4 regions of the Paraburkholderia sp. NPDC080076 genome follow, and region 1 is predicted to be linked to each of the others. Evidence: predicted binding sites of a transcription regulator. Region 1 holds the regulator's gene; each other region holds the start of a gene.
The links. Region 1 encodes LexA, which represses DNA repair genes until DNA is damaged. Its sites were predicted from a motif close to ACTGTATNNNNATACAGT; they were not measured.
Positions count from the first base shown of each region.

Region 2: the regulator LexA is predicted to act here: its motif matches at 4,503-4,520, upstream of imuA (translesion DNA synthesis-associated protein ImuA).
Region 3: the regulator LexA is predicted to act here: its motif matches at 2,642-2,659, upstream of ACQKRQ_RS40605 (putative DNA modification/repair radical SAM protein).
Region 4: the regulator LexA is predicted to act here: its motif matches at 3,768-3,785, upstream of recA (recombinase RecA).

Region 1 covers NZ_JBNNWQ010000003.1:813,864-819,636, forward strand. Annotated here, with positions in the region: gene cysT (sulfate ABC transporter permease subunit CysT) at 1-817, opposite strand, end outside; gene ACQKRQ_RS15915 (sulfate ABC transporter substrate-binding protein) at 956-1,996, opposite strand; gene lexA (transcriptional repressor LexA) at 2,310-2,960, shown strand; gene ACQKRQ_RS15925 (hypothetical protein) at 3,033-3,377, shown strand; gene ACQKRQ_RS15930 (DUF2939 domain-containing protein) at 3,495-4,163, shown strand; gene ACQKRQ_RS15935 (universal stress protein) at 4,213-4,677, opposite strand; gene nodI (nodulation factor ABC transporter ATP-binding protein NodI) at 4,966-5,773, shown strand, end outside.
Region 2 covers NZ_JBNNWQ010000002.1:461,664-467,436, reverse strand. Annotated here, with positions in the region: gene ligD (DNA ligase D) at 1-1,677, shown strand, start outside; gene ACQKRQ_RS09455 (Ku protein) at 1,858-2,808, shown strand; gene ACQKRQ_RS09450 (tetratricopeptide repeat protein) at 2,805-3,647, shown strand; gene ACQKRQ_RS09445 (hypothetical protein) at 3,888-4,106, opposite strand; gene ACQKRQ_RS09440 (hypothetical protein) at 4,179-4,388, opposite strand; gene imuA (translesion DNA synthesis-associated protein ImuA) at 4,535-5,242, shown strand; gene ACQKRQ_RS09430 (Y-family DNA polymerase) at 5,172-5,773, shown strand, end outside.
Region 3 covers NZ_JBNNWQ010000019.1:591-6,363, reverse strand. Annotated here, with positions in the region: gene ldcA (muramoyltetrapeptide carboxypeptidase) at 1-33, opposite strand, end outside; gene tadA (tRNA adenosine(34) deaminase TadA) at 62-619, opposite strand; gene ACQKRQ_RS40620 (DnaJ family domain-containing protein) at 793-1,194, opposite strand; gene ACQKRQ_RS40615 (hypothetical protein) at 1,457-1,690, shown strand; gene ACQKRQ_RS40610 (2'-5' RNA ligase family protein) at 1,734-2,339, opposite strand; gene ACQKRQ_RS40605 (putative DNA modification/repair radical SAM protein) at 2,672-3,880, shown strand; gene ACQKRQ_RS40600 (UdgX family uracil-DNA binding protein) at 3,890-5,362, shown strand; gene ACQKRQ_RS40595 (Ohr family peroxiredoxin) at 5,573-5,773, opposite strand, start outside.
Region 4 covers NZ_JBNNWQ010000004.1:900,340-906,112, forward strand. Annotated here, with positions in the region: gene sucC (ADP-forming succinate--CoA ligase subunit beta) at 1-996, opposite strand, end outside; gene ACQKRQ_RS21160 (DUF2889 domain-containing protein) at 993-1,733, opposite strand; gene recX (recombination regulator RecX) at 1,883-2,590, opposite strand; gene recA (recombinase RecA) at 2,598-3,674, opposite strand; gene ACQKRQ_RS21175 (response regulator) at 3,920-4,696, shown strand; gene ACQKRQ_RS21180 (sensor histidine kinase) at 4,707-5,773, shown strand, end outside.

The sequences.
Region 1 (5,773 bases):
GCAAATACCACTGCAAAGTGTTGATGAAGAGCAGCATCAGGAACGACACGACCAGCATCACGACCGCCAGCGCCGTCGCGCCCGCATAGTCGTATTGCTCCAACTTGGTGATGATGAGCAGCGACGTGATTTCCGACTTCATCGGCACATTGCCGGCGATGAAAATCACCGAACCGTACTCGCCGAGCGCACGCGCGAAAGCCAACGCGAAGCCCGTCAACAAGGCCGGAAACACAGCCGGCAACACCACGCGGCGAAACGTCAGCCAGCGCGAGGCGCCGAGGCACGCGGCCGCTTCCTCCTGTTCGCGTTCGAACTCTTCGAGCACCGGCTGCACCGTGCGCACGACGAACGGCAAGCCGATGAATGTCAGCGCGACCAGCACGCCCGCGGGCGTAAAAGCGATCTTCAGGCCGAGCGGTTCGAGGAACTGCCCGATCCAGCCGTTGCCCGCGTACACGGCCGCGAGCGATATGCCGGCGACCGAGGTGGGCAGCGCGAACGGCAGATCGACCACGGCGTCGACGATACGCTTGAACGGGAACGTGTAGCGCACCAGCACCCACGCCACCAGAAAACCGAACACCGCGTTGATCAGCGCGCCGCCGAGCGCGGAGAAGAACGTCAGGCGATACGACGCGAGCACGCGCGGCGAGCTCACCGCGCGCACGAACTGATTCCAGTCGAGCGTCGCGGTCTTGAGAAAGGTCGCCGCAAGCGGAATCAGCACCACGAGGCTCAGATAAGCCACCGTGATGCCGAGTGTCAGGCCAAAACCGGGCAACGCGCTCGGTTTTCGGAAGGTCAACGTCGTCATGCTCGTTACTCGTTCAGGTTGATGCTCGTGTTGCTGGCCGCCGGGCCCTGGCGGCCAAAAGCGCGCCCATGGGCGCGCTCGGGAGTGACGCGTTGCCGCGCCGCTTCGTTGCCTATGCCGGTGCCGGCATCGGCAGTCTTATTGCGGTTGATAGATCGAATCGAACACGCCGCCGTCGGCAAAGTGCGTCTTCTGCGCGTTGGCCCAGCCGCCGAACGAATCGTCCACCGTGTACAGCTTCAGCTTCGGAAACTTGGCGGTCAGCTCAGCCGGCACCTTGTTCGAACGCGGACGGTAGAAGTTCTTCGCTGCGATCTCCTGCCCTTGCTCGCTATACAGGAAGTTCAGATACGCTTCGGCGACCTTGCGCGTGCCGTGCTTGTCGACGACCTTGTCCACCACGGCGACCGGCGGCTCCGCCAGAATGCTGACCGACGGCACCACGATCTCGAACTTCTCCGGACCAAATTCCTTCAGCGACAGAAACGCTTCGTTTTCCCACGCGATCAGCACGTCGCCGATACCGCGTTGCACGAAGCTGGTGGTCGCGCCACGCGCGCCCGAATCCAGCACGCCGGCGTTCTTATAGAGCTTGCCGACGAATTCCTTGGCCTTCTGATCATTGCCGCCCGGTTGATGCTCGGCATACGCCCAGGCCGCGAGGTAGTTCCAGCGCGCGCCGCCCGAAGTCTTCGGATTCGGCGTGACGATCGACACGCCCGGCTTGGTCAGATCGTCCCAATCCTTGATGTGCTTCGGGTTGCCCTTGCGCACCAGAAACACGATCGTCGACGTGTACGGCGACGCGTTATCCGGCAAGCGCTTCTGCCAGCCCTTGTCCAGCAAACCCTTGCTGGCCAGTGCGTCGATATCGTATGCAAGCGCCAGCGTCACCACGTCGGCCTGCAGGCCGTCGAGCACCGAGCGCGCCTGGGCGCCCGAGCCGCCGTGCGACTGCTTGAAGGTGATCGTCTCGCCCGTCTTCGCCTTCCATTCCTTGCCGAACGCCTGGTTGACGTCCTGATACAGCTCGCGCGTCGGGTCGTAGGACACGTTCAGCAGCGTCGTGTCGGCGGCGTGCGCCTGCGCCATCACGCCGAGCGCGCCCGCCGCGCCCAATGCGAGCGCCGCGATCAGTTTTTTCGTCCTGCCTGCCAGCCCCGTACCTTGGTGATCCATGTCAACTTTCTCCGCGTTGTGTCCGCTGAAACAGCGTGTGGTGTCTTTTTACGTCGCGGTCACGTGCACATGAGCGCCAACTGGAGGCCAGTCTATCGAAGGGCTTTCATCATTAAAAATAATGTTTCTTCATTCTTTAATACGCAAAAGTGGTAATGACAGCTGGATAAGGCGTTGCGGCACGAAAACGGGTGTTTGAGCGTCGCTTGACGGCGCTGGAACGACACCCTTCACCCCGAACTTAAAGTAAAGCTTGAATTGCGCCGAATACTGTATAAAAATACAGTCACCTGTTCATACATACAGTGGCGCCATGACCAAACTCACCGCACGACAGCAGCAGGTTTTCGATCTGATCCGCAGGGCTATCGAACGCACCGGCTTTCCGCCCACCCGCGCGGAGATCGCCGCCGAGCTAGGTTTCAGCTCGGCCAACTCGGCAGAAGAACATCTGCGCGCGCTGGCTCGCAAGGGCGTGATCGAACTCGCGGCCGGCGCATCGCGCGGCATTCGCCTGCTGGCCGGCCCGGAAGACTCGCCGCACCAGTTCACGCTGCCGCACGCCAGCATCATGCAACTGTCGCTGCCGCTCATCGGGCGGGTTGCCGCGGGCAGCCCGATCCTCGCGCAGGAACATATCTCGCAGCACTATGCGTGCGACCCGGCGCTGTTCTCGAGCAAGCCCGACTACCTGTTGAAGGTGCGCGGGCTGTCCATGCGCGACGCGGGCATCTTCGACGGCGACCTGCTCGCGGTGCAAAAGCGCAGCGAAGCCAAAGACGGCCAGATCATCATTGCCCGGCTTGGTGACGACGTCACGGTCAAGCGCCTGAAGCGCAGGCCGAACGGGCTCGAGCTGATCGCCGAGAATCCCGATTACGAAAACATCTTCGTTGAAACCGGCAGTGCGGAGTTCGCGCTGGAGGGTATCGCCGTGGGGCTGATCCGCCCCGGCGAGTTTTAACCCTCTCGCCCGTTCGACAAAATAAGAAGCCGCGCCAACGCCGCATCAACGTTGCATCGCCTGGAGAGTCTCATGGAACGTCTTGCCCGCCTGCTGCCCTTTCGCCAGTTCGGTCGTCTGCGCCATCTTCGCAAGCTGGTGCCCTGCTCATTGATCGAGGCGGCCACGCTCGGCACGCCGTCGCTGTTCGACTCGCCCGAGGCCGCGCCGAGCCTGCCGTCGTCGATGCCGGCATTTGCCCGCGTGTCGTTGAATTCGGGCTTGAATACGGCGGAACCGGCGCGTCGCGCACCGGTGCGGGTTTATCACGGGCCGTCGCGTCTGATCATGGTCGGCACGATGGACGCGGTTTGCCGCATGATCGACCGCTGCATCGCCGATGAAGCCAACGTGCATGGGGCGGTGTTCGAGTCTTGAAGGGTCTTGATGGGTCTTGAGGGGTCTTGAACGGGACAGCGAGAGATGTATTGCGTGGGATCGTTTTCGCGTGGCTGCGGTCCACGTTAGATCACACCTGATGGAGAGTCCCACTCGATGGCAGTTTCAAAACGTACCAAACGCGGCAGCAAGCGCGGCATGCATGGCGGCGCCACCCGGCCGCTGATCGTCACGCTGATCGTGATCGTGGTGATCGCCGCGCTGGGGTTTGCTTACGCGACACCGTACATCGCGCTGAATAATCTCAAACGCGCGGCCGATGCGCGCGACGCGCAAACCGTCAATCAGTATGTCGACTTCCCCGCGTTGCGTGAGAGCCTGAAGGAGCAAGTCGCCGGCTTGCTGACACGGCGGCTTGGCGCGCACAGCAACGGCAATCCATTGGCCGCCATTGGCGCGATGATCGGCGTTGCGTTGATCGGTCCGCTCGTGGATGCGTATGCCACACCGGACGGCGTGGCGGCCTTGCTGAACGGCATGCCGCCGCGCGGCGATCCGGGCGAGCGGCCACCCGCGCCCCCGGCCGCGAATAATCCGCCGGACGCCGCTGCGACCGCACCTGCGCCTGCAGCTCCCGCAAACGGCAACGCGGCCAATGTCAACTCCGCGCCACCGCAACCGCCGCAAACCACGGCGGGCTATCGCGGCCTCAACGAGTTCGTCGTCGCGTACCAGCATGGCGCCGGCGACGCGCGTTACTCGGCGATCTTCCGGCGCGAGGGCGTATTCACGTGGAAGCTGGCCGCGGTCAACCTGAACGAGTGATCACCTGATGCCGTCAGGCCGAGGCGGCCGGTCACGTGACTAGCCCGCCTCAAGCCGCCGCTTGCTGCTGCTCCTGCGCTGAAGAACACGCCACCAGAATGCTGCACGAGACACGGTCGAGCAGCGGCGTATTGCCCGCGCCCATCCACCATCGCGACAAACCCGTGCGGCAGCGGTGGCCGACCACGACCAGGTCGACATGCAATTCATTGGCGAGGTTGGCAATCTCGTCGATCGGATGGCCGAACGCGAAATGCCCCTGGGCGCTCACGCCTCGCTCCGTGAGCCAGTCCACGCCTTCCTGCAGGATGTCGCGCGCGGTCTTTTCAAAACTGCCGCAGGCCACGTCGGTCAACAGGCCCGCGCTTTGCGCAATGCTCGAACGCATGTCGACGACCGACAACAAGTGCGTTTCCGCTTTCAGATCCAACGCCAGGTCGGCGCCGCAACGTAGTGCTTTGCGGCCTTCACGCGAGCCGTCGTAGCACAGCAGGATTTTCTGGTAGCTCGCCATGATTTTTCTCCCTTCGCGCGGGACGCGCGATCTGAATTAATCATGGTGCGCCGCAATTCAGGTTGCAAGGGATGGAAAACGCTAACTGTGCGCTAACTGCCCCTTAACGACGCCCTAAACAGGTGCGTGAGCCGCCCGCGGGTCCTCCGCGCGCCGATGCCGCAGCGCAAGAAACCCGCTTCGGACTGTCGGGGGTGAACCAACAGCGTCCCGCCGATGCCCTAGAATAGGCGGCCTCCCCCGGCCATTCGCGTCATTCACGTCTTTTCCCGGAGACTCGTTCGATCCATGCCCGAAGCCGCCATCGAATTTCATCAGGTCAAAAAAAGCTACGGCGAAAAAACGGTCGTCGATGGACTGTCGTTTCATGTCAACGCCGGCGAATGCTTCGGCCTGCTCGGCCCGAACGGCGCGGGCAAAACCACCACGTTGCGCATGTTGCTCGGCATCGCGGCGCCGGATGCGGGCACGATCCGTCTGTGCGGCGAGCCGATCCCCGGCCGCGCGCGCGTGGCGCGGGCGCGCGTCGGCGTGGTGCCGCAGTTCGACAATCTCGATCCCGACTTCACGGTGCGCGAGAACCTGCTGGTGTTCGGCCGCTACTTCGGCCTGAGCGCCGCGCAATGCCGCGCGATGGTGCCGTCGCTGCTCGAATTCGCGCGGCTCGAGAGCAAGGCGGACGCGCGCGTGAGCGAATTGTCAGGCGGCATGAAGCGGCGCCTCACGTTGGCGCGCGCGCTCGTCAACGATCCCGATGTGCTGATCATGGACGAGCCGACCACCGGCCTCGATCCTCAGGCGCGGCATCTGATCTGGGAGCGGCTGCGCTCCTTGCTCGCGCGCGGCAAGACCATTCTGCTGACCACGCACTTCATGGAAGAAGCCGAACGGCTCTGCCACCGCCTGTGCGTGATCGAGGAAGGGCGCAAGATCGCGGAAGGCGCGCCTAGCGCGTTGATCGCATCCGAGATCGGTTGCGATGTGATCGAGATCTTCGGGCCCGATCCGGTGGCGTTGCGCGATGAACTGGCGCCGCTCGTCGAGCGCACGGAGATCAGCGGCGAGACGCTGTTCTGCTATGTCAACGACGCGCAGC
Region 2 (5,773 bases), on a different contig from region 1:
CTCAATGGTCTGGCGATGGCGGTCGAGCAGCTCCATGTCTCCGCCGGATGGCTCGATGGTGAAATCGTCGTGCTCAAGGAGGGCTTGCCCGATTTCGGCGCTCTTCAAAATGCTATTGACGGTGCTGGCAATCAGGAAATCATCTATTTCTTGTTCGACCTGCCTTTTTTCGACGGAAAGGACCTCAGGAACGTCCCACTGTGGTCGAGGCGCTCATTGCTTTCTCAACTGCTGAAGAACGAGGACGACCGCATACGGTTCAGTCAGGATTTCGACGCTCCGGTCGCCCAGATATTCGAGGCCGCTGCAGGGCTGGGTCTTGAAGGCTTGATGTTAAAACGCCGGGACGCGAAATACGAGTCGGGAAGAACACAAACCTGGCTGAAGGCAAAGTGCCGGCTACGGCAGGAACTGGTCGTCTGTGGCTTTACGGCTCGAGGCGGCAAGGACGGCGAGGTTGGCAGCTTGTTGCTCGGCCACTACATAGGTAATAAGCTTCATGATGCTGGCAGCGTAGGCACTGGCTGGGATGCCCGCACTGGCCGCGACCTGTGGACCCGCCTGACACCGCTCGAAGTCGACACCACCCCGTTTGATGTCGCTGTGTCCAAGCCGAGCCGCTGGTCAAGGCGTGCGGCCGGCAGCGAGCGCTGGGTCCGCCCTGAGCTCGTTGCAGAAGTTGAGTTCGCCGAGTGGACCGCGGAAGGTGTGGTGCGCCAGGCGTCGTTCAAAGGATTGCGCGTTGATAAACCTGCGCGACACGTCGTTCGAGAGTCCGGCGTAGCGCTAGCACCTGCGCCCGTCTCCCAGGTCAAAATCACTCACCCGGAGCGCATCGTGGACCCGTCGAGCGGCGTGACCAAGCTCGACCTGGTCCGGTACTACGAAAGCGTTGCCCAATGGATACTGCCCCACCTGGCGGCCCGGCCGCTTGCGATGGTCCGCGCACCAACAGGCATCTCCGGCGAACTGTTTTTCCAAAAGCACGCGGAAAAGACAGGCATGCCCGGCCTCAAGGAACACGACCGTGGCTTGTGGCTGAATCACCCGCCTCTGTTGACCATCGACACCCTGGATGCGCTGATGTCAGCCGCCCAGATGAACGTCGTTGAGTTTCACACCTGGAATTCGACGGTGCTGCGAATCGACCAGCCCGACAGGGTCATCTTTGACCTTGACCCGGGCGAAGGCGTGAAGTGGAAGCACATTCAGGAGGCGGCCGTCCTTGTCCATGCGTTGCTCACGGAGCTGGATTTGCAAGCCTGGTTGAAAACGAGCGGCGGCAAGGGCCTCCATGTCGTCGTGCCGCTTACGCCGAGACTTGACTACAAATCTGTGAAGGCCTTCTCACAGACGTTTGTCCGGCACATGGCGAAAACTATCCCGGACCGCTTTTCAGCGACGTCGGGGGCAGCCAACAGAATCGGCAAGGTGTATGTTGACTATCTGCGCAACGGAAAGGGGCAGACGACCGCCACCGCGTTTTCTGCCCGCGCGCGGCCCGGCATGGGGGTTTCCATGCCGATTTCATGGGGGCAACTGTCCGAACTTAAAAGTGGCGCGCACTGGACGGTGCAGACGGCGAGAGAGTATCTTAGCTTTCAAACGCAGGACCCTTGGGAAGCATACTGGTCGACAAAACAGTCGCTGGCGTCAGCCATAAAACGTTTGGGATGACGTATCTCGTGCGGTAGCGACTGGCTACGAACGTAGACACGCAGCCTAGAAAATTTGCATGGACCGAGGCGGCGGTCCGTAGGCACACGGCGTGCTTCGGGTGGCGAAGGTTGGACCTCTCGAAGGGATGGTTTCTAGTCAGCTGCGGCGACACCCACGAGCCGCTATCAGGAGAATCATATGGCAGCGCGTTCCATTGCATCGCTGACGCTATCCTTCGGTCTGGTTTCCATACCGGTAAAGCTATATTCGGCTACGGACAGCGCTGCCGGCGTTGGCTTCAATCTCCTGACGCCGGAAGGCGGCCGGGTCAAGCAGCAGTACATATCCGAGGCTACCGGTGCCGTTGTCGCCCGCGCCGACATGAAGAAGGGCTACGAATTCGAAAAGGGGCAGTTTGTCGTATTCGCCCCTGACGAACTGAAGGCGCTTGAAGAAGGTGCGAGCCACGTAGTCGAGATTGTTTCCTTTGTTCCGGAAAAGTCGGTGGACCCGCTGTACTACGACAAGGCGTACTTCATCGCTCCCGACAAGCGCGGCGGCAAACCCTACAGCCTGCTGCAACAGGCCATGCGAGAAAGTGAACGCTGCGCGCTGGCCAAATGGTCGTACAAGGGAAAGACCCGAATCGTTCAGATAAGGCCAGCGGAGGACGGGATGGTCTTCCAGCAGCTACTGTTTGCCGACGAGGTACGGGCGCTGAGCGATTTGCATATTGAGCCGGTGACGGTCAGCGCCACGGAACTGAAGCTCGCGCTTCAAATCATTGACCAGGTTTCGGAAGATGCATACGACCCGACGGCGTATGAAGACGAAGAAAAGAAGCGGATTCTCGAAGCCATCGACCAGAAAATTGCCGGCAAACAGATTGTGTCACCGGAGGGACCTGCAGAGGAATCTGGCGGCCAAGTGATTGACCTGATGGAAGCGCTGCGTGCAAGTCTAAGCGCCAACAAGACAAAACGGGCCGCTCCTGCCAAAACGGCCGCAAAGACAACTGCTCCGAAGAAGGCTTCGCCCGATGACGACGTCCAAGCGCTATCAGCCAAACCACGGCGGCCTGTCAAACGAGCCGCACCGAGAGCCGACGTGAAAGAAGCGCCGCCGGCAAAGGTTAGAGTTCGCAAGTGAACAGAAGAAATCTGTCGCACGACTATTCGTTGCGAAGCCTCCAGTCGCTACTGGGCGTCTCGCGCAGAGTTCTATCCGGGCTAATTGACGCGGGATTTGTTCATCCCTCGCGCGGCCGGCGGAACGAACTCCGGTTCTCTTTCCAGGATGTCGTGGTCCTTCGCACCGCATTTCAATTGCAATCAGCGAAAGTTTCTTCGCGGAAAATTCTGAAGGCGCTGGCCAAGCTGAAAGCCGAACTCCCTGACGAGCTTCCGCTGTCTGGAATACGAATCACATCTGTCGGCGAGACTGTCGCTGTCAGGTCAGGACAGGCGCAATGGGACGCAGCCTCGGGGCAGCATCTGCTTGATTTCGAGGTCGCGCCACTTCGCGGCGATGTCGCGTTCCTCGACTCTGCGCCGCGAAACCTTGCGAATCGGGAAGAGCAGGCAGACGAATGGTTTGCACTTGCCGAGCAGCTTAGCGAGACTGACGCGGTCGGCGCGGAGCAGGCCTACCGGAAAGTGCTCGAGCTGTCGCCATCTCCGCACTACGACGCATACACCAACCTGGGCGTGTTGCTGTGCGAAGCGGAAACACGATGCGAAGAAGCGTTGTCCATTTTCGATGGCGCGCTAGAGCACTTTCCCGACGACGCGTTACTTCACTTCAACCGGGCAGTCGTCCTCGAGGAACTGAAGCGCTATGACCCGGCAGAGGCGGCCTACCAGCGATGCATAGAAATTGACCCGACGCATGCCGATGCTCACTTCAACCTCGCTCGCCTAAGTGAGATTCGCGGTGACAAACAAGGCCTCGTTCGGCACCTCAGCGCTTATCGGCGGCTGGTCGGCTGATAGAGTGATTCGGATTCGCTCGACTGCTGTAAAAAACTCGTTGCCAGCGAGCTTACCGTCAGATAAGAGCTAAGCTACAACTGACAATGTTTCGTGCCAGTGCGTTCTACGGCAGTCCGATGGCGGTGCCGCCAACTGACACGAGTTTCACAGTCTTGAGAAGTATCAAATTTGATGAAACTTCTTGATACCAAGGCTACAGCTGTTCAGTACGCAACAGTCGCAGCAGCAGCCTGCGCGCTAGCCGTGGCTATCTACCCACGCCCGACACCACGAAAGGCCTACCAGCTCTGCTTCTTCGTCAGTATCGTAAGCGCCGAGTACCCCGGATACCTCGACGACCTTGGTGTCGCGGGTGACCGTGGCGCTTCCTGCGAATTTCGCCGGCTGTGGGATTCCTTCCTGCTGCAAGATGGCATGACCCCACAGCGTGTATCCACGGTATTTCTCAGTTTGCATCTGTTGACCTCGAAGGACCTCTGAACCGATTCTTCTCGATGATTGCCCGAGTTCGCGCGACTCGGCAAGCAGCTACTGCTTAAGGCGTTGAGTCTCGACGCCGGCCATCTTCAATGTGGCGTCAATCATCTTCAGCTCCTGGCCGAAATCGAGCGGCCATTCCTCGCCGTCGCACCGCACGGTCATGCCGTTGTGCATCGAAATCAGACTACGTGCCTTGTACAAGGCATCCACAAGTTTCGATTCGCGTTCGGCCTCCCGAACCCATTCATCTGCTCTCATGATGGACCTCCTCTGAACACGGAAGCAGGGTATGAAGCCGAGCGACGGATGCCGCGCAGCCCCCTTACCTCAAATAAAAGTGACAGTTCACGCCTACGAATTTGCGTGTACGATACTGTATAAATATACAGGTTTTTTGTTGCCACATGTCCAGCGCTACCGTCACGGCCGAAGAGATACACCCGTCCTTGTGGCGTGCGTCCCAGCTCGCCCGTGGCCGTGGGCGGGTCGTTGAGACCGGCTATCCCGCGCTGTCGGCCGAGCTTCCCGGCGGGGGCTGGCCGGTCGGTGCGCTCATCGACCTGATGGTGCAGCAGGCCGGGGTTGGTGAATTGCGACTGTTGCGCCCGGCGCTCAGTGGCTCGGGCAATCGCCCTGTGGCGTTTGTGCAGCCGCCGCACACCCCGGACGGACTTGGACTCAGTTACATCGGACTTCCCATTGACCAGGTCTTGCGGGTGAAAGCGCAGAAGACCGCAGATGCGCTTTGGTCGGCTGAGCAGATTCTGCGGGCAGGCAGTTGCGGTGCGCTCATCTTCTGGGCGCAATACGCGCAGGCCTCATCGCTGCGGCGCTTGCATCTGGCGGCGCAGTCATCCGAAACACTTTTCGTGATGGTCAGGCCCCTGGCAGCGGCACAGGACTCATCGCCCGCGCTTTTGCGGCTCGCTTTAAGACCATCCGCCGACGGTCTAACCGTCGACATTGTGAAACGACGAGGGCCAGCGCGCGCAGAGCCACTGTCGATTCCCCTTCAACCCACTCCTGTATTGCTTTCCCGACATGCGCGTCTTTCTCGCCGTCCACTTGCCGAAGTTGCCGCTCGAGGTGTTCCGACCGAAGTGGTCATCTGAGCCCGCGCACGGAAGTGCAGTCCTGGAGAAAGACAAAGTGGTCATTACCGACAGCGCGGCTCGTGCAGCCGGCGTCCGCCTCGGTATGAAGCGCGGCGGAGTGCTGACACTGTCGCCGGAAACGGAGATGCATGAGCGCGATGTCGCCAGGGAGGCAGCAGCACAGCGCGAGGTGGGCATCGCCCTGATGCGCTTTTCACCTGAGGTCGCCTTGCTTGACGAAGCGACCGTCGTGGTTGAGGTCGGCGCGAGTCTGCGACTTTTCGGCGGACTGCTTGCATTGTGCAGGGAAGCGAAAGCGGTCCTTGGGACGCTCGGACTTACCGCACGCATCAGCGCTGCACCCACCGGCCAGGGTGGCTGGCTGCTCGCAAAGTTCGGGAACCGGCGCGTGCTCAAGCTGGCATCGCTTGAGCAACGGCTGGCCGCTTTGCCGATGATGGCCGTTCCTGAGGTTCGTCCGTTCGGAGACTGGTTCTCCGGACTCGGATGCGAAACCATTGCCGACGTAAGACGCCTGCCACGCGCTGG
Region 3 (5,773 bases), on a different contig from region 1:
CGCGATCAGTTCGATGGTGCGATGGACGGCCATTGGCGAGACCTTGTTGGACGTTGTTGTTTTAGAGCGACTCAGCCGGACCCGGTTCGTTGTCCGGTTCGCTGCCTGCGTCGGCGCGTGCCGCCGCGCGTGCTGCGCGGCTCGCGCGCCGCCGCTCGGCAAAAAACGACTTGAGCGCGGCGCCACATTCATTTTCGAGCACGCCGCCGATCACCGTGGTGTGATGATTCAACTGCGGATTCGCGAAGGCATCGACGACACTGCCGCACGCGCCGGTTTTCGGATCGCGCGCCCCGAACACGACACGGGCGATGCGCGCGTGCATGATCGCGCCCGCGCACATCAGGCACGGCTCCAGGGTCACGTAGAGTTCGCAGCCCGGCAGACGGTAGTTCTCGACGGCCTGCGCCGCGGCGCGCAACGCGGCCATTTCCGCATGTGCCGACGGGTCGTGCCCGCCGATCGGGTGATTGAAACCCGTGGCGATGACTTCGTCGCCGCGCACGAGGACTGCGCCGACGGGCACTTCGCCGGCAGCGCGCGCCTCTTCGGCGGCGGCTTGCGCCAGCGCCATGAAGCGGCGATCGCGCTCCGGGACTTCGGGAACAGCGGGAAATATGGACGGCTCGCCAAGCGTGGGATCTGAACTCGCGAAGGCACCGGCAGCGCTCGCATCGGCCGCAGTCAACTCAGCGACACCGCTGATCGAGGCCTGAGAACCCTGCACATTCAGCACATCGCGAGACTCGACAGAATCCGAATCCGGCAAGGCGGCGTGGGCAAGCGGCTCGCTCACTGCGAACCCGCGTCTGCCGTATTGAGGTTGCCGGCGCGCTCAGACAGCCGCTCGGCAATGCGCCGGCAGTACTCGCGCGGCAGAACCAGTGGCCCGCCACGCAATGATTCAAGTGCCATATCCAGCGCCAGCATGCGCGCCTGGAGACGGCAACGGGTAGCCTGGTCGCTCACGGCATTCAACTCCGCTTGCAGGTCGCGCAACGCGCGCAACTGCTCGACAGCGGGCGGCACGAAACCCGCATTCTTCAAAATCCGGTTGGCGACGCGCACTTCTTCAGGGACCAGAGCATCGTCGTCCAGCGACAGCGGCGCGCCCGCGCCAGGTAACTCGTCGAACTCGCCTCGCGCGGCGGCGGCGGCAATACGCTGTTCGACTAACGCATCAAGCAATTTCATCTGCAATCCACTACGTTGCGGCCCAAGCATTCTATCAGGGAGCGCACGATCGTTCCGCTTCTCGAACCGACGAAACCTCCTACGTTTTCAGATTCCGCGTATTTGAGGGACATAGGGTCGTGCGCTAGCCTCAGCGATTCGCGGCTGTGCCGCATGCCGCCCCTTTTTCTCCGCACAAACCTGACAGAAGACTTGCGACGAACGACGCCGTTCGCGCCTTTGCTCTCCGCTCCCCTAAGCCATTGACGTTATGAAATCCCGAATGACCAACTCAAGCCTTACCTGCGCCACCATCGGTTTCGACGCCGGCATCAGCCCGCATGCCGCTCCCGATCTCACACACCTCGGCGAACGCATTCTCAAACCGAGATTGCGCGCAACGCTGGCCGCCGTGGCCATGTCGCTCGCGCTATCCGGTTGTGGCGTGTTCTGCGGCGGCGCGGGCGGCAGCGGTGGCGGCTTCGCCGGCGGTTGCGCGACGGGCATGCGGTTCTAGCCCGGCGCGTTCGACACGCCGCCGTCACCTTGGGCGACGCGCGCTATGACTCGGCGCCCGCCAAAGTCCATCGAGCCAACGCGACATGCCGCGTACGCCCGAGCAAACTGTGCATCAACGCAAACTCACGCACGTTCCAGCATATCGGGTCAACGGGACGCGCCGCGGCCCATGGCATGCCGTACGCCAGTGTGACATGCGGTATGTAGCGCGCCGCCGATGAGACGGCGTGGTCCCCCAAACCAGCGTCCTGCAATGCATGGCCCAAAGCGCCGTGCAGCATGTGCAGGCCAGCGACGCCCTCGCCTCCGCCCAGCACCAGCGGTCCCGGTCGCGGCTTCGACGCAAAGCTGACCGCCGTGTCGAATTCGACGCTGAACGGCTCCATTTTGATCGAGGCGGCCGCCTGCATCGCCGCGTCGACTCGCTCCTGCGGCAAACCGCCCGCGAAATTTCCCAGATGATGCAAGGTGACATGCAGACGGCCCGCCGCAAGCGGCTTACTCCGCGCGCGCGTCTCCCCGCAAAGCTGTTGCGCGAGCTTCGCGATGCTGGCCGCTGTCGTGGCATCGGGAAACACGGCGAAGAACAGACCGTCTGTGGGCGTTGGCGGCGCCTCGAGCCCAGGCAGCCAGAGTTGTTCAGGCATGGCGTTCCTGACCGGATAAAGCCGGCATGTAGATGAATCTCCGTTCATTGTGCGGGCTCACCCGCGTACTTGATCTATTCAGACCGCTCGCCGGTGCGAGCTTCCGCGATCGTCTTGTTATTAATCCCATCGCGCCGCTGGAGATATGGTTTGCTGCAAGCAAACGCAACGCCATTCGGCATACGCTCGATTCCCGTTGTATTGCTTCTGCTCGCCCCGTTTGTTCACCGGGCGCGCCCCCGTGGATCAACGCCCGCTTTTCATTAAAAACCGCTTGCAGTCACGACCTGCCCACGTACAATACTGTACATCCATACAGTATCGGCGGCAACGTGGAACTGCTCAAAAAGCTGGAAGTATTGGCCGACGCGGCGAAGTACGACGCGTCATGCGCAAGCAGCGGCGCACCCAAGCGCGGCTCTCGCGGCATTGCCGGTCTGGGCGCCAGCACCGGCGCGGGCATTTGCCACAGTTTCACGCCAGACGGGCGCTGCGTCTCGCTGCTGAAAATTCTGCTCACCAATTTCTGTTTGTACGACTGTCAGTACTGCGTCAACCGGCGCTCGAGCAACGTGCCGCGCGCACGCTTCACGCCCGAGGAGGTCGTCGAACTGACGCTGGATTTCTATCGGCGCAATTACATCGACGGACTGTTTCTGAGTTCCGGAATCATTCGGTCATCGAACTACACGATGGAACAGCTCGTGCGCGTCGCCCAGTCTTTGCGCGAGGATCATCAGTTTCGCGGCTATCTTCATCTGAAGACGATTCCCGACGCCGATCCGCAATTGATTGCGCAAGCCGGGCGCTATGCCGACCGCTTGAGCGTGAATATCGAACTGCCCACCGACGGCAGCCTCGCGCGGCTCGCGCCGGAAAAGAACGTCCGCACCATCAAGCTCGCCATGGGTTCGATCCGTCTTGCGCAGGAAGAGGCGCATAGCGACGCCAGAGCGCCGAAGTTCACGCCAGCGGGTCAAAGCACGCAGATGATCGTCGGCGCGGATCAGACGAACGACAGCACGATCTTGCAAACCGCCGCGACGCTCTACGGAGCGTACAAGCTCAAGCGCGTGTACTACTCCGCCTTCAGCCCGATTCCCGATAGCCCTTCCGCATTGCCCGCTCAGGCGCCGCCGTTGTTACGCGAACATCGCCTGTATCAGGCCGATTTCCTGATGCGCGGCTACGGCTTCAGTGCGGATGAGCTGTTCGAACAACCCGGCAACCTCTCGCTCGATATCGATCCAAAGCTCGCGTGGGCGTTGGCGCATCGCGAGCAGTTTCCGGTCGACCTGAACCGCGCGCCGCTGCGCATGATCGCGCGTGTGCCGGGCATCGGCATGCGCAACGCGAAACGCCTGGTCGAGCTACGGCGTTCGCGCCGTGTGCGCTACGAGGACCTCGTGCGGCTGCGTTGTCCGCTGGAGAAGATCAAGCCGTTCGTCGTGACGCAGGACTATCGCGCGGCGCTGCATGACGCGTCGTCGGCGCGATTGCGCCGGGTGTTGGCGCCGCCGGTGCAACTGGCGTTGTTGTGACGCGTCGCGATGCGTTCCATCGTTATCGAAGATCATTTCGCCGCGTGGCGCGCCGCGTCGCTTGGCGCTTTGGGCGAAGGCCTCGCGCCGGAGACGATCGAATGGCGCGTCAAGCAGGAACCTGAGTCGTCGCAAGAGCAGGCGCTGTTCGACTATGGCGCGACATCCCAAGCAGCGGAGCCCCGACCCTCTGCCATGCATGTTTCAAAGGAACTGGCAACGCTATTGCAAGACGCCGCGCTGTATCGCGAATCACAGCGCTGGGCGTTTTTATACAAGGTGCTGTGGCGTTGGCAGCACGGCGACCGCTCGGTCGCCTCGCCGGCAGACGCGGATGGAGCACAACTCCATCGCATGGCGAAAAGCGTGCGGCGTGCCAAGCACGACATGATCGCGTACGTGCGGTTTCGCAAGCAGACGTCAGCGTCTGCGTCAGCGGTGCAAACACCTGAATACATCGCCTGGTACGAGCCCGAGCATGATGTCCTCGCGTGGGCCGCGGAACATTTTGCGCAACGCATGGGACGCGCGACCTGGATGATCACGACGCCGCGCGGCGCGGCCTTCTGGGACGGTCAGCAACTGCATCTTGAGCAACGCCGCGCCCTGCCCGGCGACCATCGTCGCGATACCGCGGACGAAGCCGAGGCGTTGTGGCTCGCCTATTACCGCAGCACGTTCAATCCGGCGCGACTGAACGAAGCGGCGCTCGAGCAGCACATGCCGGTACGCTTCTGGAAAGGCTTGCCGGAGGGCCATCTGATCCCCGCCATGATCAGTGAAGCGAAAAGCGGCGCGCGCCGCGTGGCGCAGGCGAGCGGCGTCGGCGCACTGAGCGGCAAAACCATTCCGATCGAAGCGGACATGGCGCAGCCTGTCCGCGATCAACCTTCGTCACTCGATGCATGCCGGCGTTGCGACCTGTGGCGTAACGCAACGCAAGCGGTCGGCAGTTCGGGGCCGAGCCGCGCGCGCATCATGCTGATCGGCGAGCAGCCCGGCGATCAGGAAGATCTGAGTGGTCAACCGTTCGTCGGGCCGGCGGGGCAATTGCTGACGATAGCGATCACGCGCGCCGGGCTATCGCGCGACCAGATTTATCTGACCAACGCGGTGAAGCATTTCAAATGGGAACCCCGCGGCAAACGCAGGTTGCACAAAACGCCGGGACAGCGTGAGATCGAAGCGTGTTCCTACTGGCTCGAACGTGAGTTGCGCACGGTGCGCCCGGCGGTGATCGTCGCGCTTGGCGCTACGGCGCTCACCGCCCTGTTGCGTGGCAAGGTCAGCCTGAGAGACCATCTTGACGCGCCGTTCAAAGTGGAAGGCGGCTGGGGCATCGCCACCTATCATCCGTCGTTCGCGTTACGGCAGCAGAACGACGCGGACCGTGACAAAGTATTGGCCGACATCAGCAAAGCGCTCATCCGGGCGCGTGAGTTGGCCGAATCCGCCACGCCGACTGGTACTAAAGAGCAGTAAACAAAAAATGACGCCGCAGCGCCCTCTTTCGTGCTGTTAGTTCGCTGAATTTATTCCTGCTGGAACGTCACCGGGCAAAGCACCCTTGACGTGGCGACATCTGATCTATATCTAGATGTGCGTCTAGAACATTCGCAATACAACGATCTAACGAGCCGGATAAAGCTCCTCTTTTGCTCTAACAACGTCTGAGAGCACCTGCTCCCGGCATCACGATTCCCCGGCATCATCCTGCCGCACCAGCGCGACGACATTCTCGATTCCCTGCCGCGCCATCTTGGTGTAAGGGCAAAAGCGTTCGGTGTTGCGAACCAGTTCTTCGGCGACAACACGCTCGACACCTGGCAAGCGAACACGGGTCTGCGCGCTCAGGATGAACAGACCGTCCATCGGGTCACGGCCAAAATCGAC
Region 4 (5,773 bases), on a different contig from region 1:
CACGCCTTCCGCGATCACGTCGCAGCGCATGATGCCACCGAAAATGTTGACCAGAATCGCGGTCAGGTTCGGGTTCTTCAGCATGATCTTGAACGCTTCCGTGACCTTCTCGGTCGTGGCGCCACCGCCCACGTCCAGGAAGTTCGCCGGTTCGCCGCCGAACAGCTTGATGGTGTCCATCGTTGCCATTGCGAGGCCAGCGCCGTTCACGAGGCAGCCGATGTTGCCGTCGAGCGAAATGTACGCGAGGTCGAACTTCGAGGCTTCGACTTCAGCCGGATCTTCTTCGTCCAGATCGCGATACGCGACGATTTCCGGGTGACGGAACAGTGCGTTCGAATCGAAGTTGAACTTGGCGTCGAGTGCGATAACCTTGCCGTCGCCGGTCAGGATCAGCGGGTTGATTTCGGCCAGCGATGCGTCGGTTTCCCAGAATGCCTTGTACAGGCCTTGCAGGATCGCGCGCGCTTGCGGGATCGATGCGTCGGGCACGCCGATTTTCTTCGCGAGGTCGTCAGCTTCGGCGTCCTTCAGGCCGGTCGACGGGTCGACCGCAACCTTGTGGATCAGCTCGGGCGTCTTTTCCGCGACTTCTTCGACGTCCATGCCGCCTTCGCTCGATGCCATCACGACGATCTTCTGCGACACGCGATCGATCACGAGGCCGACATACAGTTCCTTCTTGATGTCAGCGCCTTCTTCGATCAGCAGACGATTCACCTTCTGGCCTTCCGGGCCGGTCTGGTGCGTGACGAGCTGCATGCCGAGGATCTGGTTCGAGTACTCACGAACCTGTTCCAGCGACTTGGCAACCTTCACGCCGCCGCCCTTGCCACGGCCACCCGCGTGGATCTGAGCCTTCACGACCCATACCGGGCCGCCGAGCTCTTCCGCGGCCTTGACCGCATCATCCACCGAGAAGACCGGCTTGCCGCGCGGTACCGCGACGCCGAATTTCCGCAGGATTTCCTTACCCTGGTACTCGTGAATCTTCATGCGTGATTCCCTTCAGTCTGAGAGTTGGATTGAACTTCGTTTCCGCTGCCGTCGTTCATGCCGGACGCGTTGCCGCCCTCGCCTGTCTGGCGGACTGCCCCGTCGCCTGACGATGCCGCGCGATCCGCTGTATACGGAGCGCGGCCATACCAGCGCGGATAAAACTGCTGCACCGCCTCGCCGTCGAAACGCAGCGCGTGGCAGCGTCCCAGCTGGAATGGCGGTTTATCGTTGGAATGCTCGCCTGTGCTGCTAGGCGATCCGTCTCCTGAACCTGCGTTCGCGCCCGACGCGCCGTCACCGGTGTTCCACACTTCGCCGGCGAATGCCTGAATCGCGGCGGTCGGCAGGATCGCGCACAGCTCGGTGAGATGCGTGCAACCCGCCGTGCCGCCCAGCAAACGGGCAGACTCACGACGGAAGTTTTGGCGGAGATTGAGCCCGATGAGGGCACGGTAGGCGGGATTGCTGACTTGGCACAAACCAGGATAGGGCACCCAGTCGGACGACGCCTCGGCGTCGACGACATTGAGCTTGCGATCGATGGTGATGCGAAGCCAGAGTTCATGGATCGGCTGACCATTGGGCCGGACGCCCGACGCAAGCACCACATCGCGCGGTTTTTCGTCGGTCAAGCACGCTTCCACATCCCACAGGCCATCGGCTCGCTCATAGGCTTCCGCTCTGATTGCGCGACGATGGCGCAACTGACGGGACACTGGCGGGGAGAGCGGCATGCGGGAAGGAAAGGCCGGATTGGAAAACCCACGAATTTTAGCATACTGGGTATTTGGGACAGGTCCCGATTGCGCACGGCCGCGCCGCAGGCGGCTGAGCGCGGAAGTCGCTGTCTTAAAGGGCTTGCGCGCCAATAAAGCCGCCGCGCTTACTCGCCGGCCCAGTCTTCGTCGATTCCCTTGAGGATTTTGCCGATCGTGGCGCCCGAAAATCCGCGCGAGGCCAGAAAGCGCGTCTGCTTCGCCCGTTCGGCGGGCGTTTCGGGAAGCCGGCCGAATTTCTTCTGCCAGACGGCGAGCGCACGAGCCAGTTCCGTTTCGCGCAATTGCGCGCTGGCTTCTTCGACGAGCGTCTGGTCGACCGAATGCTGCTTCAATTCGCCGACGATCCGGCTCGCGCCCAATCGCGACGAGCGCCGATGAATCAGACTTTCGGCGAAACGCGAATCGGACAGCCAGTTTTCGGCTTCGAGTGCGTCGAGCAAGGTGTCGAGCGAGTCGGTTTCCTCGACGAACGGCTTCAGCTTGCGCGCCAGTTCGGTGCGGCTGTATTCACGGCGGGACAGATAGCCGAGCGCGCGGCCTTTTAGCGACCGTGCCGGACGTTGGGATTTTTTGGCTTCGTCTTGCCCGGGTTTCGCTTCGCCTGGGACGCGACGCGAGCGAGTGTAAGTGGTTTCGGAGGGATCCGAGCCTACGGGCGGGGAGGATTCAAACTGCGCGCGCTGCGGATTGCGGCCCGCAGCGCGGTCATGTGCGTCGAACGATTCGAATGGATCGAACGACTCGTCGTCTTCATCACGCGGGCCGTCCGCGTGGCGTCCGGAATCGGACAACGGCCGGCCCTTGCGTATCACGTGATGGTTACTCTTCTTCGTCCGCGACTTCAGCGCCTGCGCCGGTCACGGCTTCAGCCATGGCATTCACGCCCAGCGATTCACGGATACGGTTTTCGATCTCGCGGGCGATATCCGGATTTTCGCGCAGGAATTCACGCGCGTTGTCCTTGCCCTGACCGATACGTTCGCCGCTGTAGCTGTACCACGCGCCGGCCTTGTCGACGATCTTGGCCTGCACGCCCAGGTCGATGACTTCGCCCTGACGCGAAATACCTTCGCCGTACAGGATGTCGAAAATCGCTTCGCGGAAGGGTGGAGCAACCTTGTTCTTCACCACCTTCACGCGCGTTTCGTTGCCGATCACTTCGTCGTTCTTCTTGATCGAACCGATACGGCGAATGTCCAGACGCACCGACGCGTAGAACTTCAGCGCGTTACCGCCCGTGGTGGTTTCCGGGTTGCCGAACATCACGCCGATCTTCATACGGATCTGGTTGATGAAGATCACGAGGCAGTTCGTGCGCTTGATCGTGCCGGTGAGCTTGCGCAGCGCCTGCGACATGAGACGCGCTTGCAGACCCGGCAGCGAGTCGCCCATTTCGCCTTCGATTTCAGCCTTCGGCACGAGTGCCGCGACCGAGTCGATCACGATCATGTCGATCGAGCCCGAACGCACCAGCGCGTCGGCGATTTCGAGCGCCTGTTCGCCGGTGTCCGGCTGCGAAACCAGCAGGTCGTTCACATTCACGCCGAGCTTGCCCGCGTACTGGATGTCCAGCGCGTGTTCCGCGTCGATAAACGCCGCCGTGCCACCGAGCTTCTGCATTTCGGCGACGACCTGCAACGTCAGCGTGGTTTTACCGGACGACTCCGGGCCATAAATTTCGACCACCCGGCCACGCGGCAAACCGCCGACGCCCAACGCGATGTCGAGGCCGAGCGATCCGGTTGAGACCACCTGGATATCTTCGACCGCCTCACCTGCGCCGAGCCGCATGACCGACCCTTTGCCGAACTGCTTTTCGATCTGCGCGAGTGCGGCAGCGAGTGCCTTGCTCTTTTCAGCAGTCAGTCCAGCCGAGCCTTTCTTGCTTTCTTCCATGAATCGTCCTTTGCTATGATGAACGGCGTCTGAGGCGGATGTGCAGCCCCGAGTTTCAACCTACTCGTGAAGGACAGCACACGAAACCCAGACACTGTATAAAAAAACAGTAGTTTTGGCAAGCACGATTCTCATGCGAACGCGCATTTTTACTGTCGCGCTGCCCAACTACCCACAATAATTTTCGGAGACCGCTGTGCGCCGGGGGACACCCCGCGGTGCCGGCAAGGCCAGGCTTGCGCACCATGCGAATTCTGATTGCCGAAGACGACAGCATACTCGCGGACGGTCTGGTTCGATCACTCCGCCAATCGGCCTATGCCGTCGATCACGTGAAGACCGGCGTCGAGGCCGACACCGCGTTGTCGATGCAAACTTTCGACCTGCTGATTCTCGATCTGGGCCTGCCGCGCATGTCCGGCCTCGAGGTGCTGCGCCGCCTGCGCGCGCGCAATTCCAACCTGCCGGTGCTGATCCTGACCGCCGCGGACAGCGTCGACGAACGTGTCAAGGGTCTCGATCTCGGCGCCGACGATTACATGGCCAAGCCTTTCGCGCTGAACGAACTCGAAGCACGCGTGCGCGCCCTGACGCGGCGCGGCGCGGGCGGCGGCCCGACGGTCGTACGGCATGGCTCGCTGTCGTTCGACCAGGTCGGCCGGATCGCCTATGTCAACGAGCAGGTGATCGATCTGTCGGCACGCGAACTGGGTCTGCTCGAAGTGTTGCTGCAACGGATCGGCCGGCTGGTCTCGAAGGAACAGCTCGTCGATCACCTGTGCGAATGGGGTGAAGAAGTCAGCAACAACGCAATCGAGGTCTACGTGCACCGCCTGCGCAAGAAAATCGAACCGAGCGGCGTGCGCATCATCACCGTGCGCGGTCTTGGCTACTGCCTCGAGAAAGCGGCGTCGCCGACGAGCACGAGCGCGAACGCCACGACGACGCCCCCGCCCGCCGAGCCCGACCCGCGCTCCTCGCCGCCGTCCGGCGCGATGCCGGCGAGCCATCACTACAAATAGAGGACGCCCCATGTCCGCGCGCGCAGACCGCGCTACGGCGCACGCGGCGGACCTCGACGAGGCGCGCGACGAGCGCTACGCCAATCCGTTCGCCCCGCCCGACGAAACCGAAGCCGCCGCCGAGGCGCGCCCGCGCTCGCTGTTCGGCGAGATCCTCGACTGGATGCTGGCGCCGCTGCTGCTGCTTTGGCCGATGAGCCTCGCTGTCACGTATCTGGTCGCCAAGTCGATTGCAAACGGCCCGTTCGACCGCGCGCTGGAAACCGACGCGTACGTGCTCGCGCGCCAGATTCATCCGGTCAATGGCGTGGCGGAACTGACGCTGCCCGACTCCACGCGCGACTTTCTGCGCGCGGACAATGTGGACAGCGTGTTCTATCAGGTACTCGGCACGCGCGGCGAACTGGTGGGCGGCGAGCGCGACATGCCGCTGCCGCATGAGGAAGACCGGCCGCAGCCGGGGCTCGTCGAATTTCGTGACGACGTGCTGCGCGGCAACGATATCCGCGTCGCCTACACGACCGTCGAGTTTCCGCAGACGCCCGGCGCGCAGCCTGTGCTGGTGCAGGTCGCCGAAACGCTCGACAAGCGCAGCCAGCTCGCCAACGACATCATCAAAGGCGTGATCCTGCCGCAGTTCGTGATCCTGCCGCTCGCGATCCTGCTGGTGTGGTTCGGGCTCTCGCGCGGCCTCGCGCCGCTGCACGCGCTGCAGGCGCATATCCGCGCGCGCCGCCCGGACGACCTGTCGCCCCTCGAGGCACGCCGCGCGCCGCCGGAAATCGAGCCGCTCGTCACCTCGTTCAACGATCTGCTGACGCGCCTCGAACAGAACATGGAGCTGCAAAAGCGTTTTATCGCCGATGCCGCGCATCAGATGAAAACGCCGCTGGCCGGCCTGCGCACCCAGGCCGAACTGGCGCTGCGCCAGGACGCCTCCGCGGAAGTGCATCGCTCGCTGGAGCAGATCGCCACCAGCTCGGAGCAGGCCGCGCGGCTCGTCACGCAACTGCTGGCGCTGGCGCGCGCTGAGAACCGCATGTCGGGGCAGATTTTCACGCCAGTCGAGGTGACAGA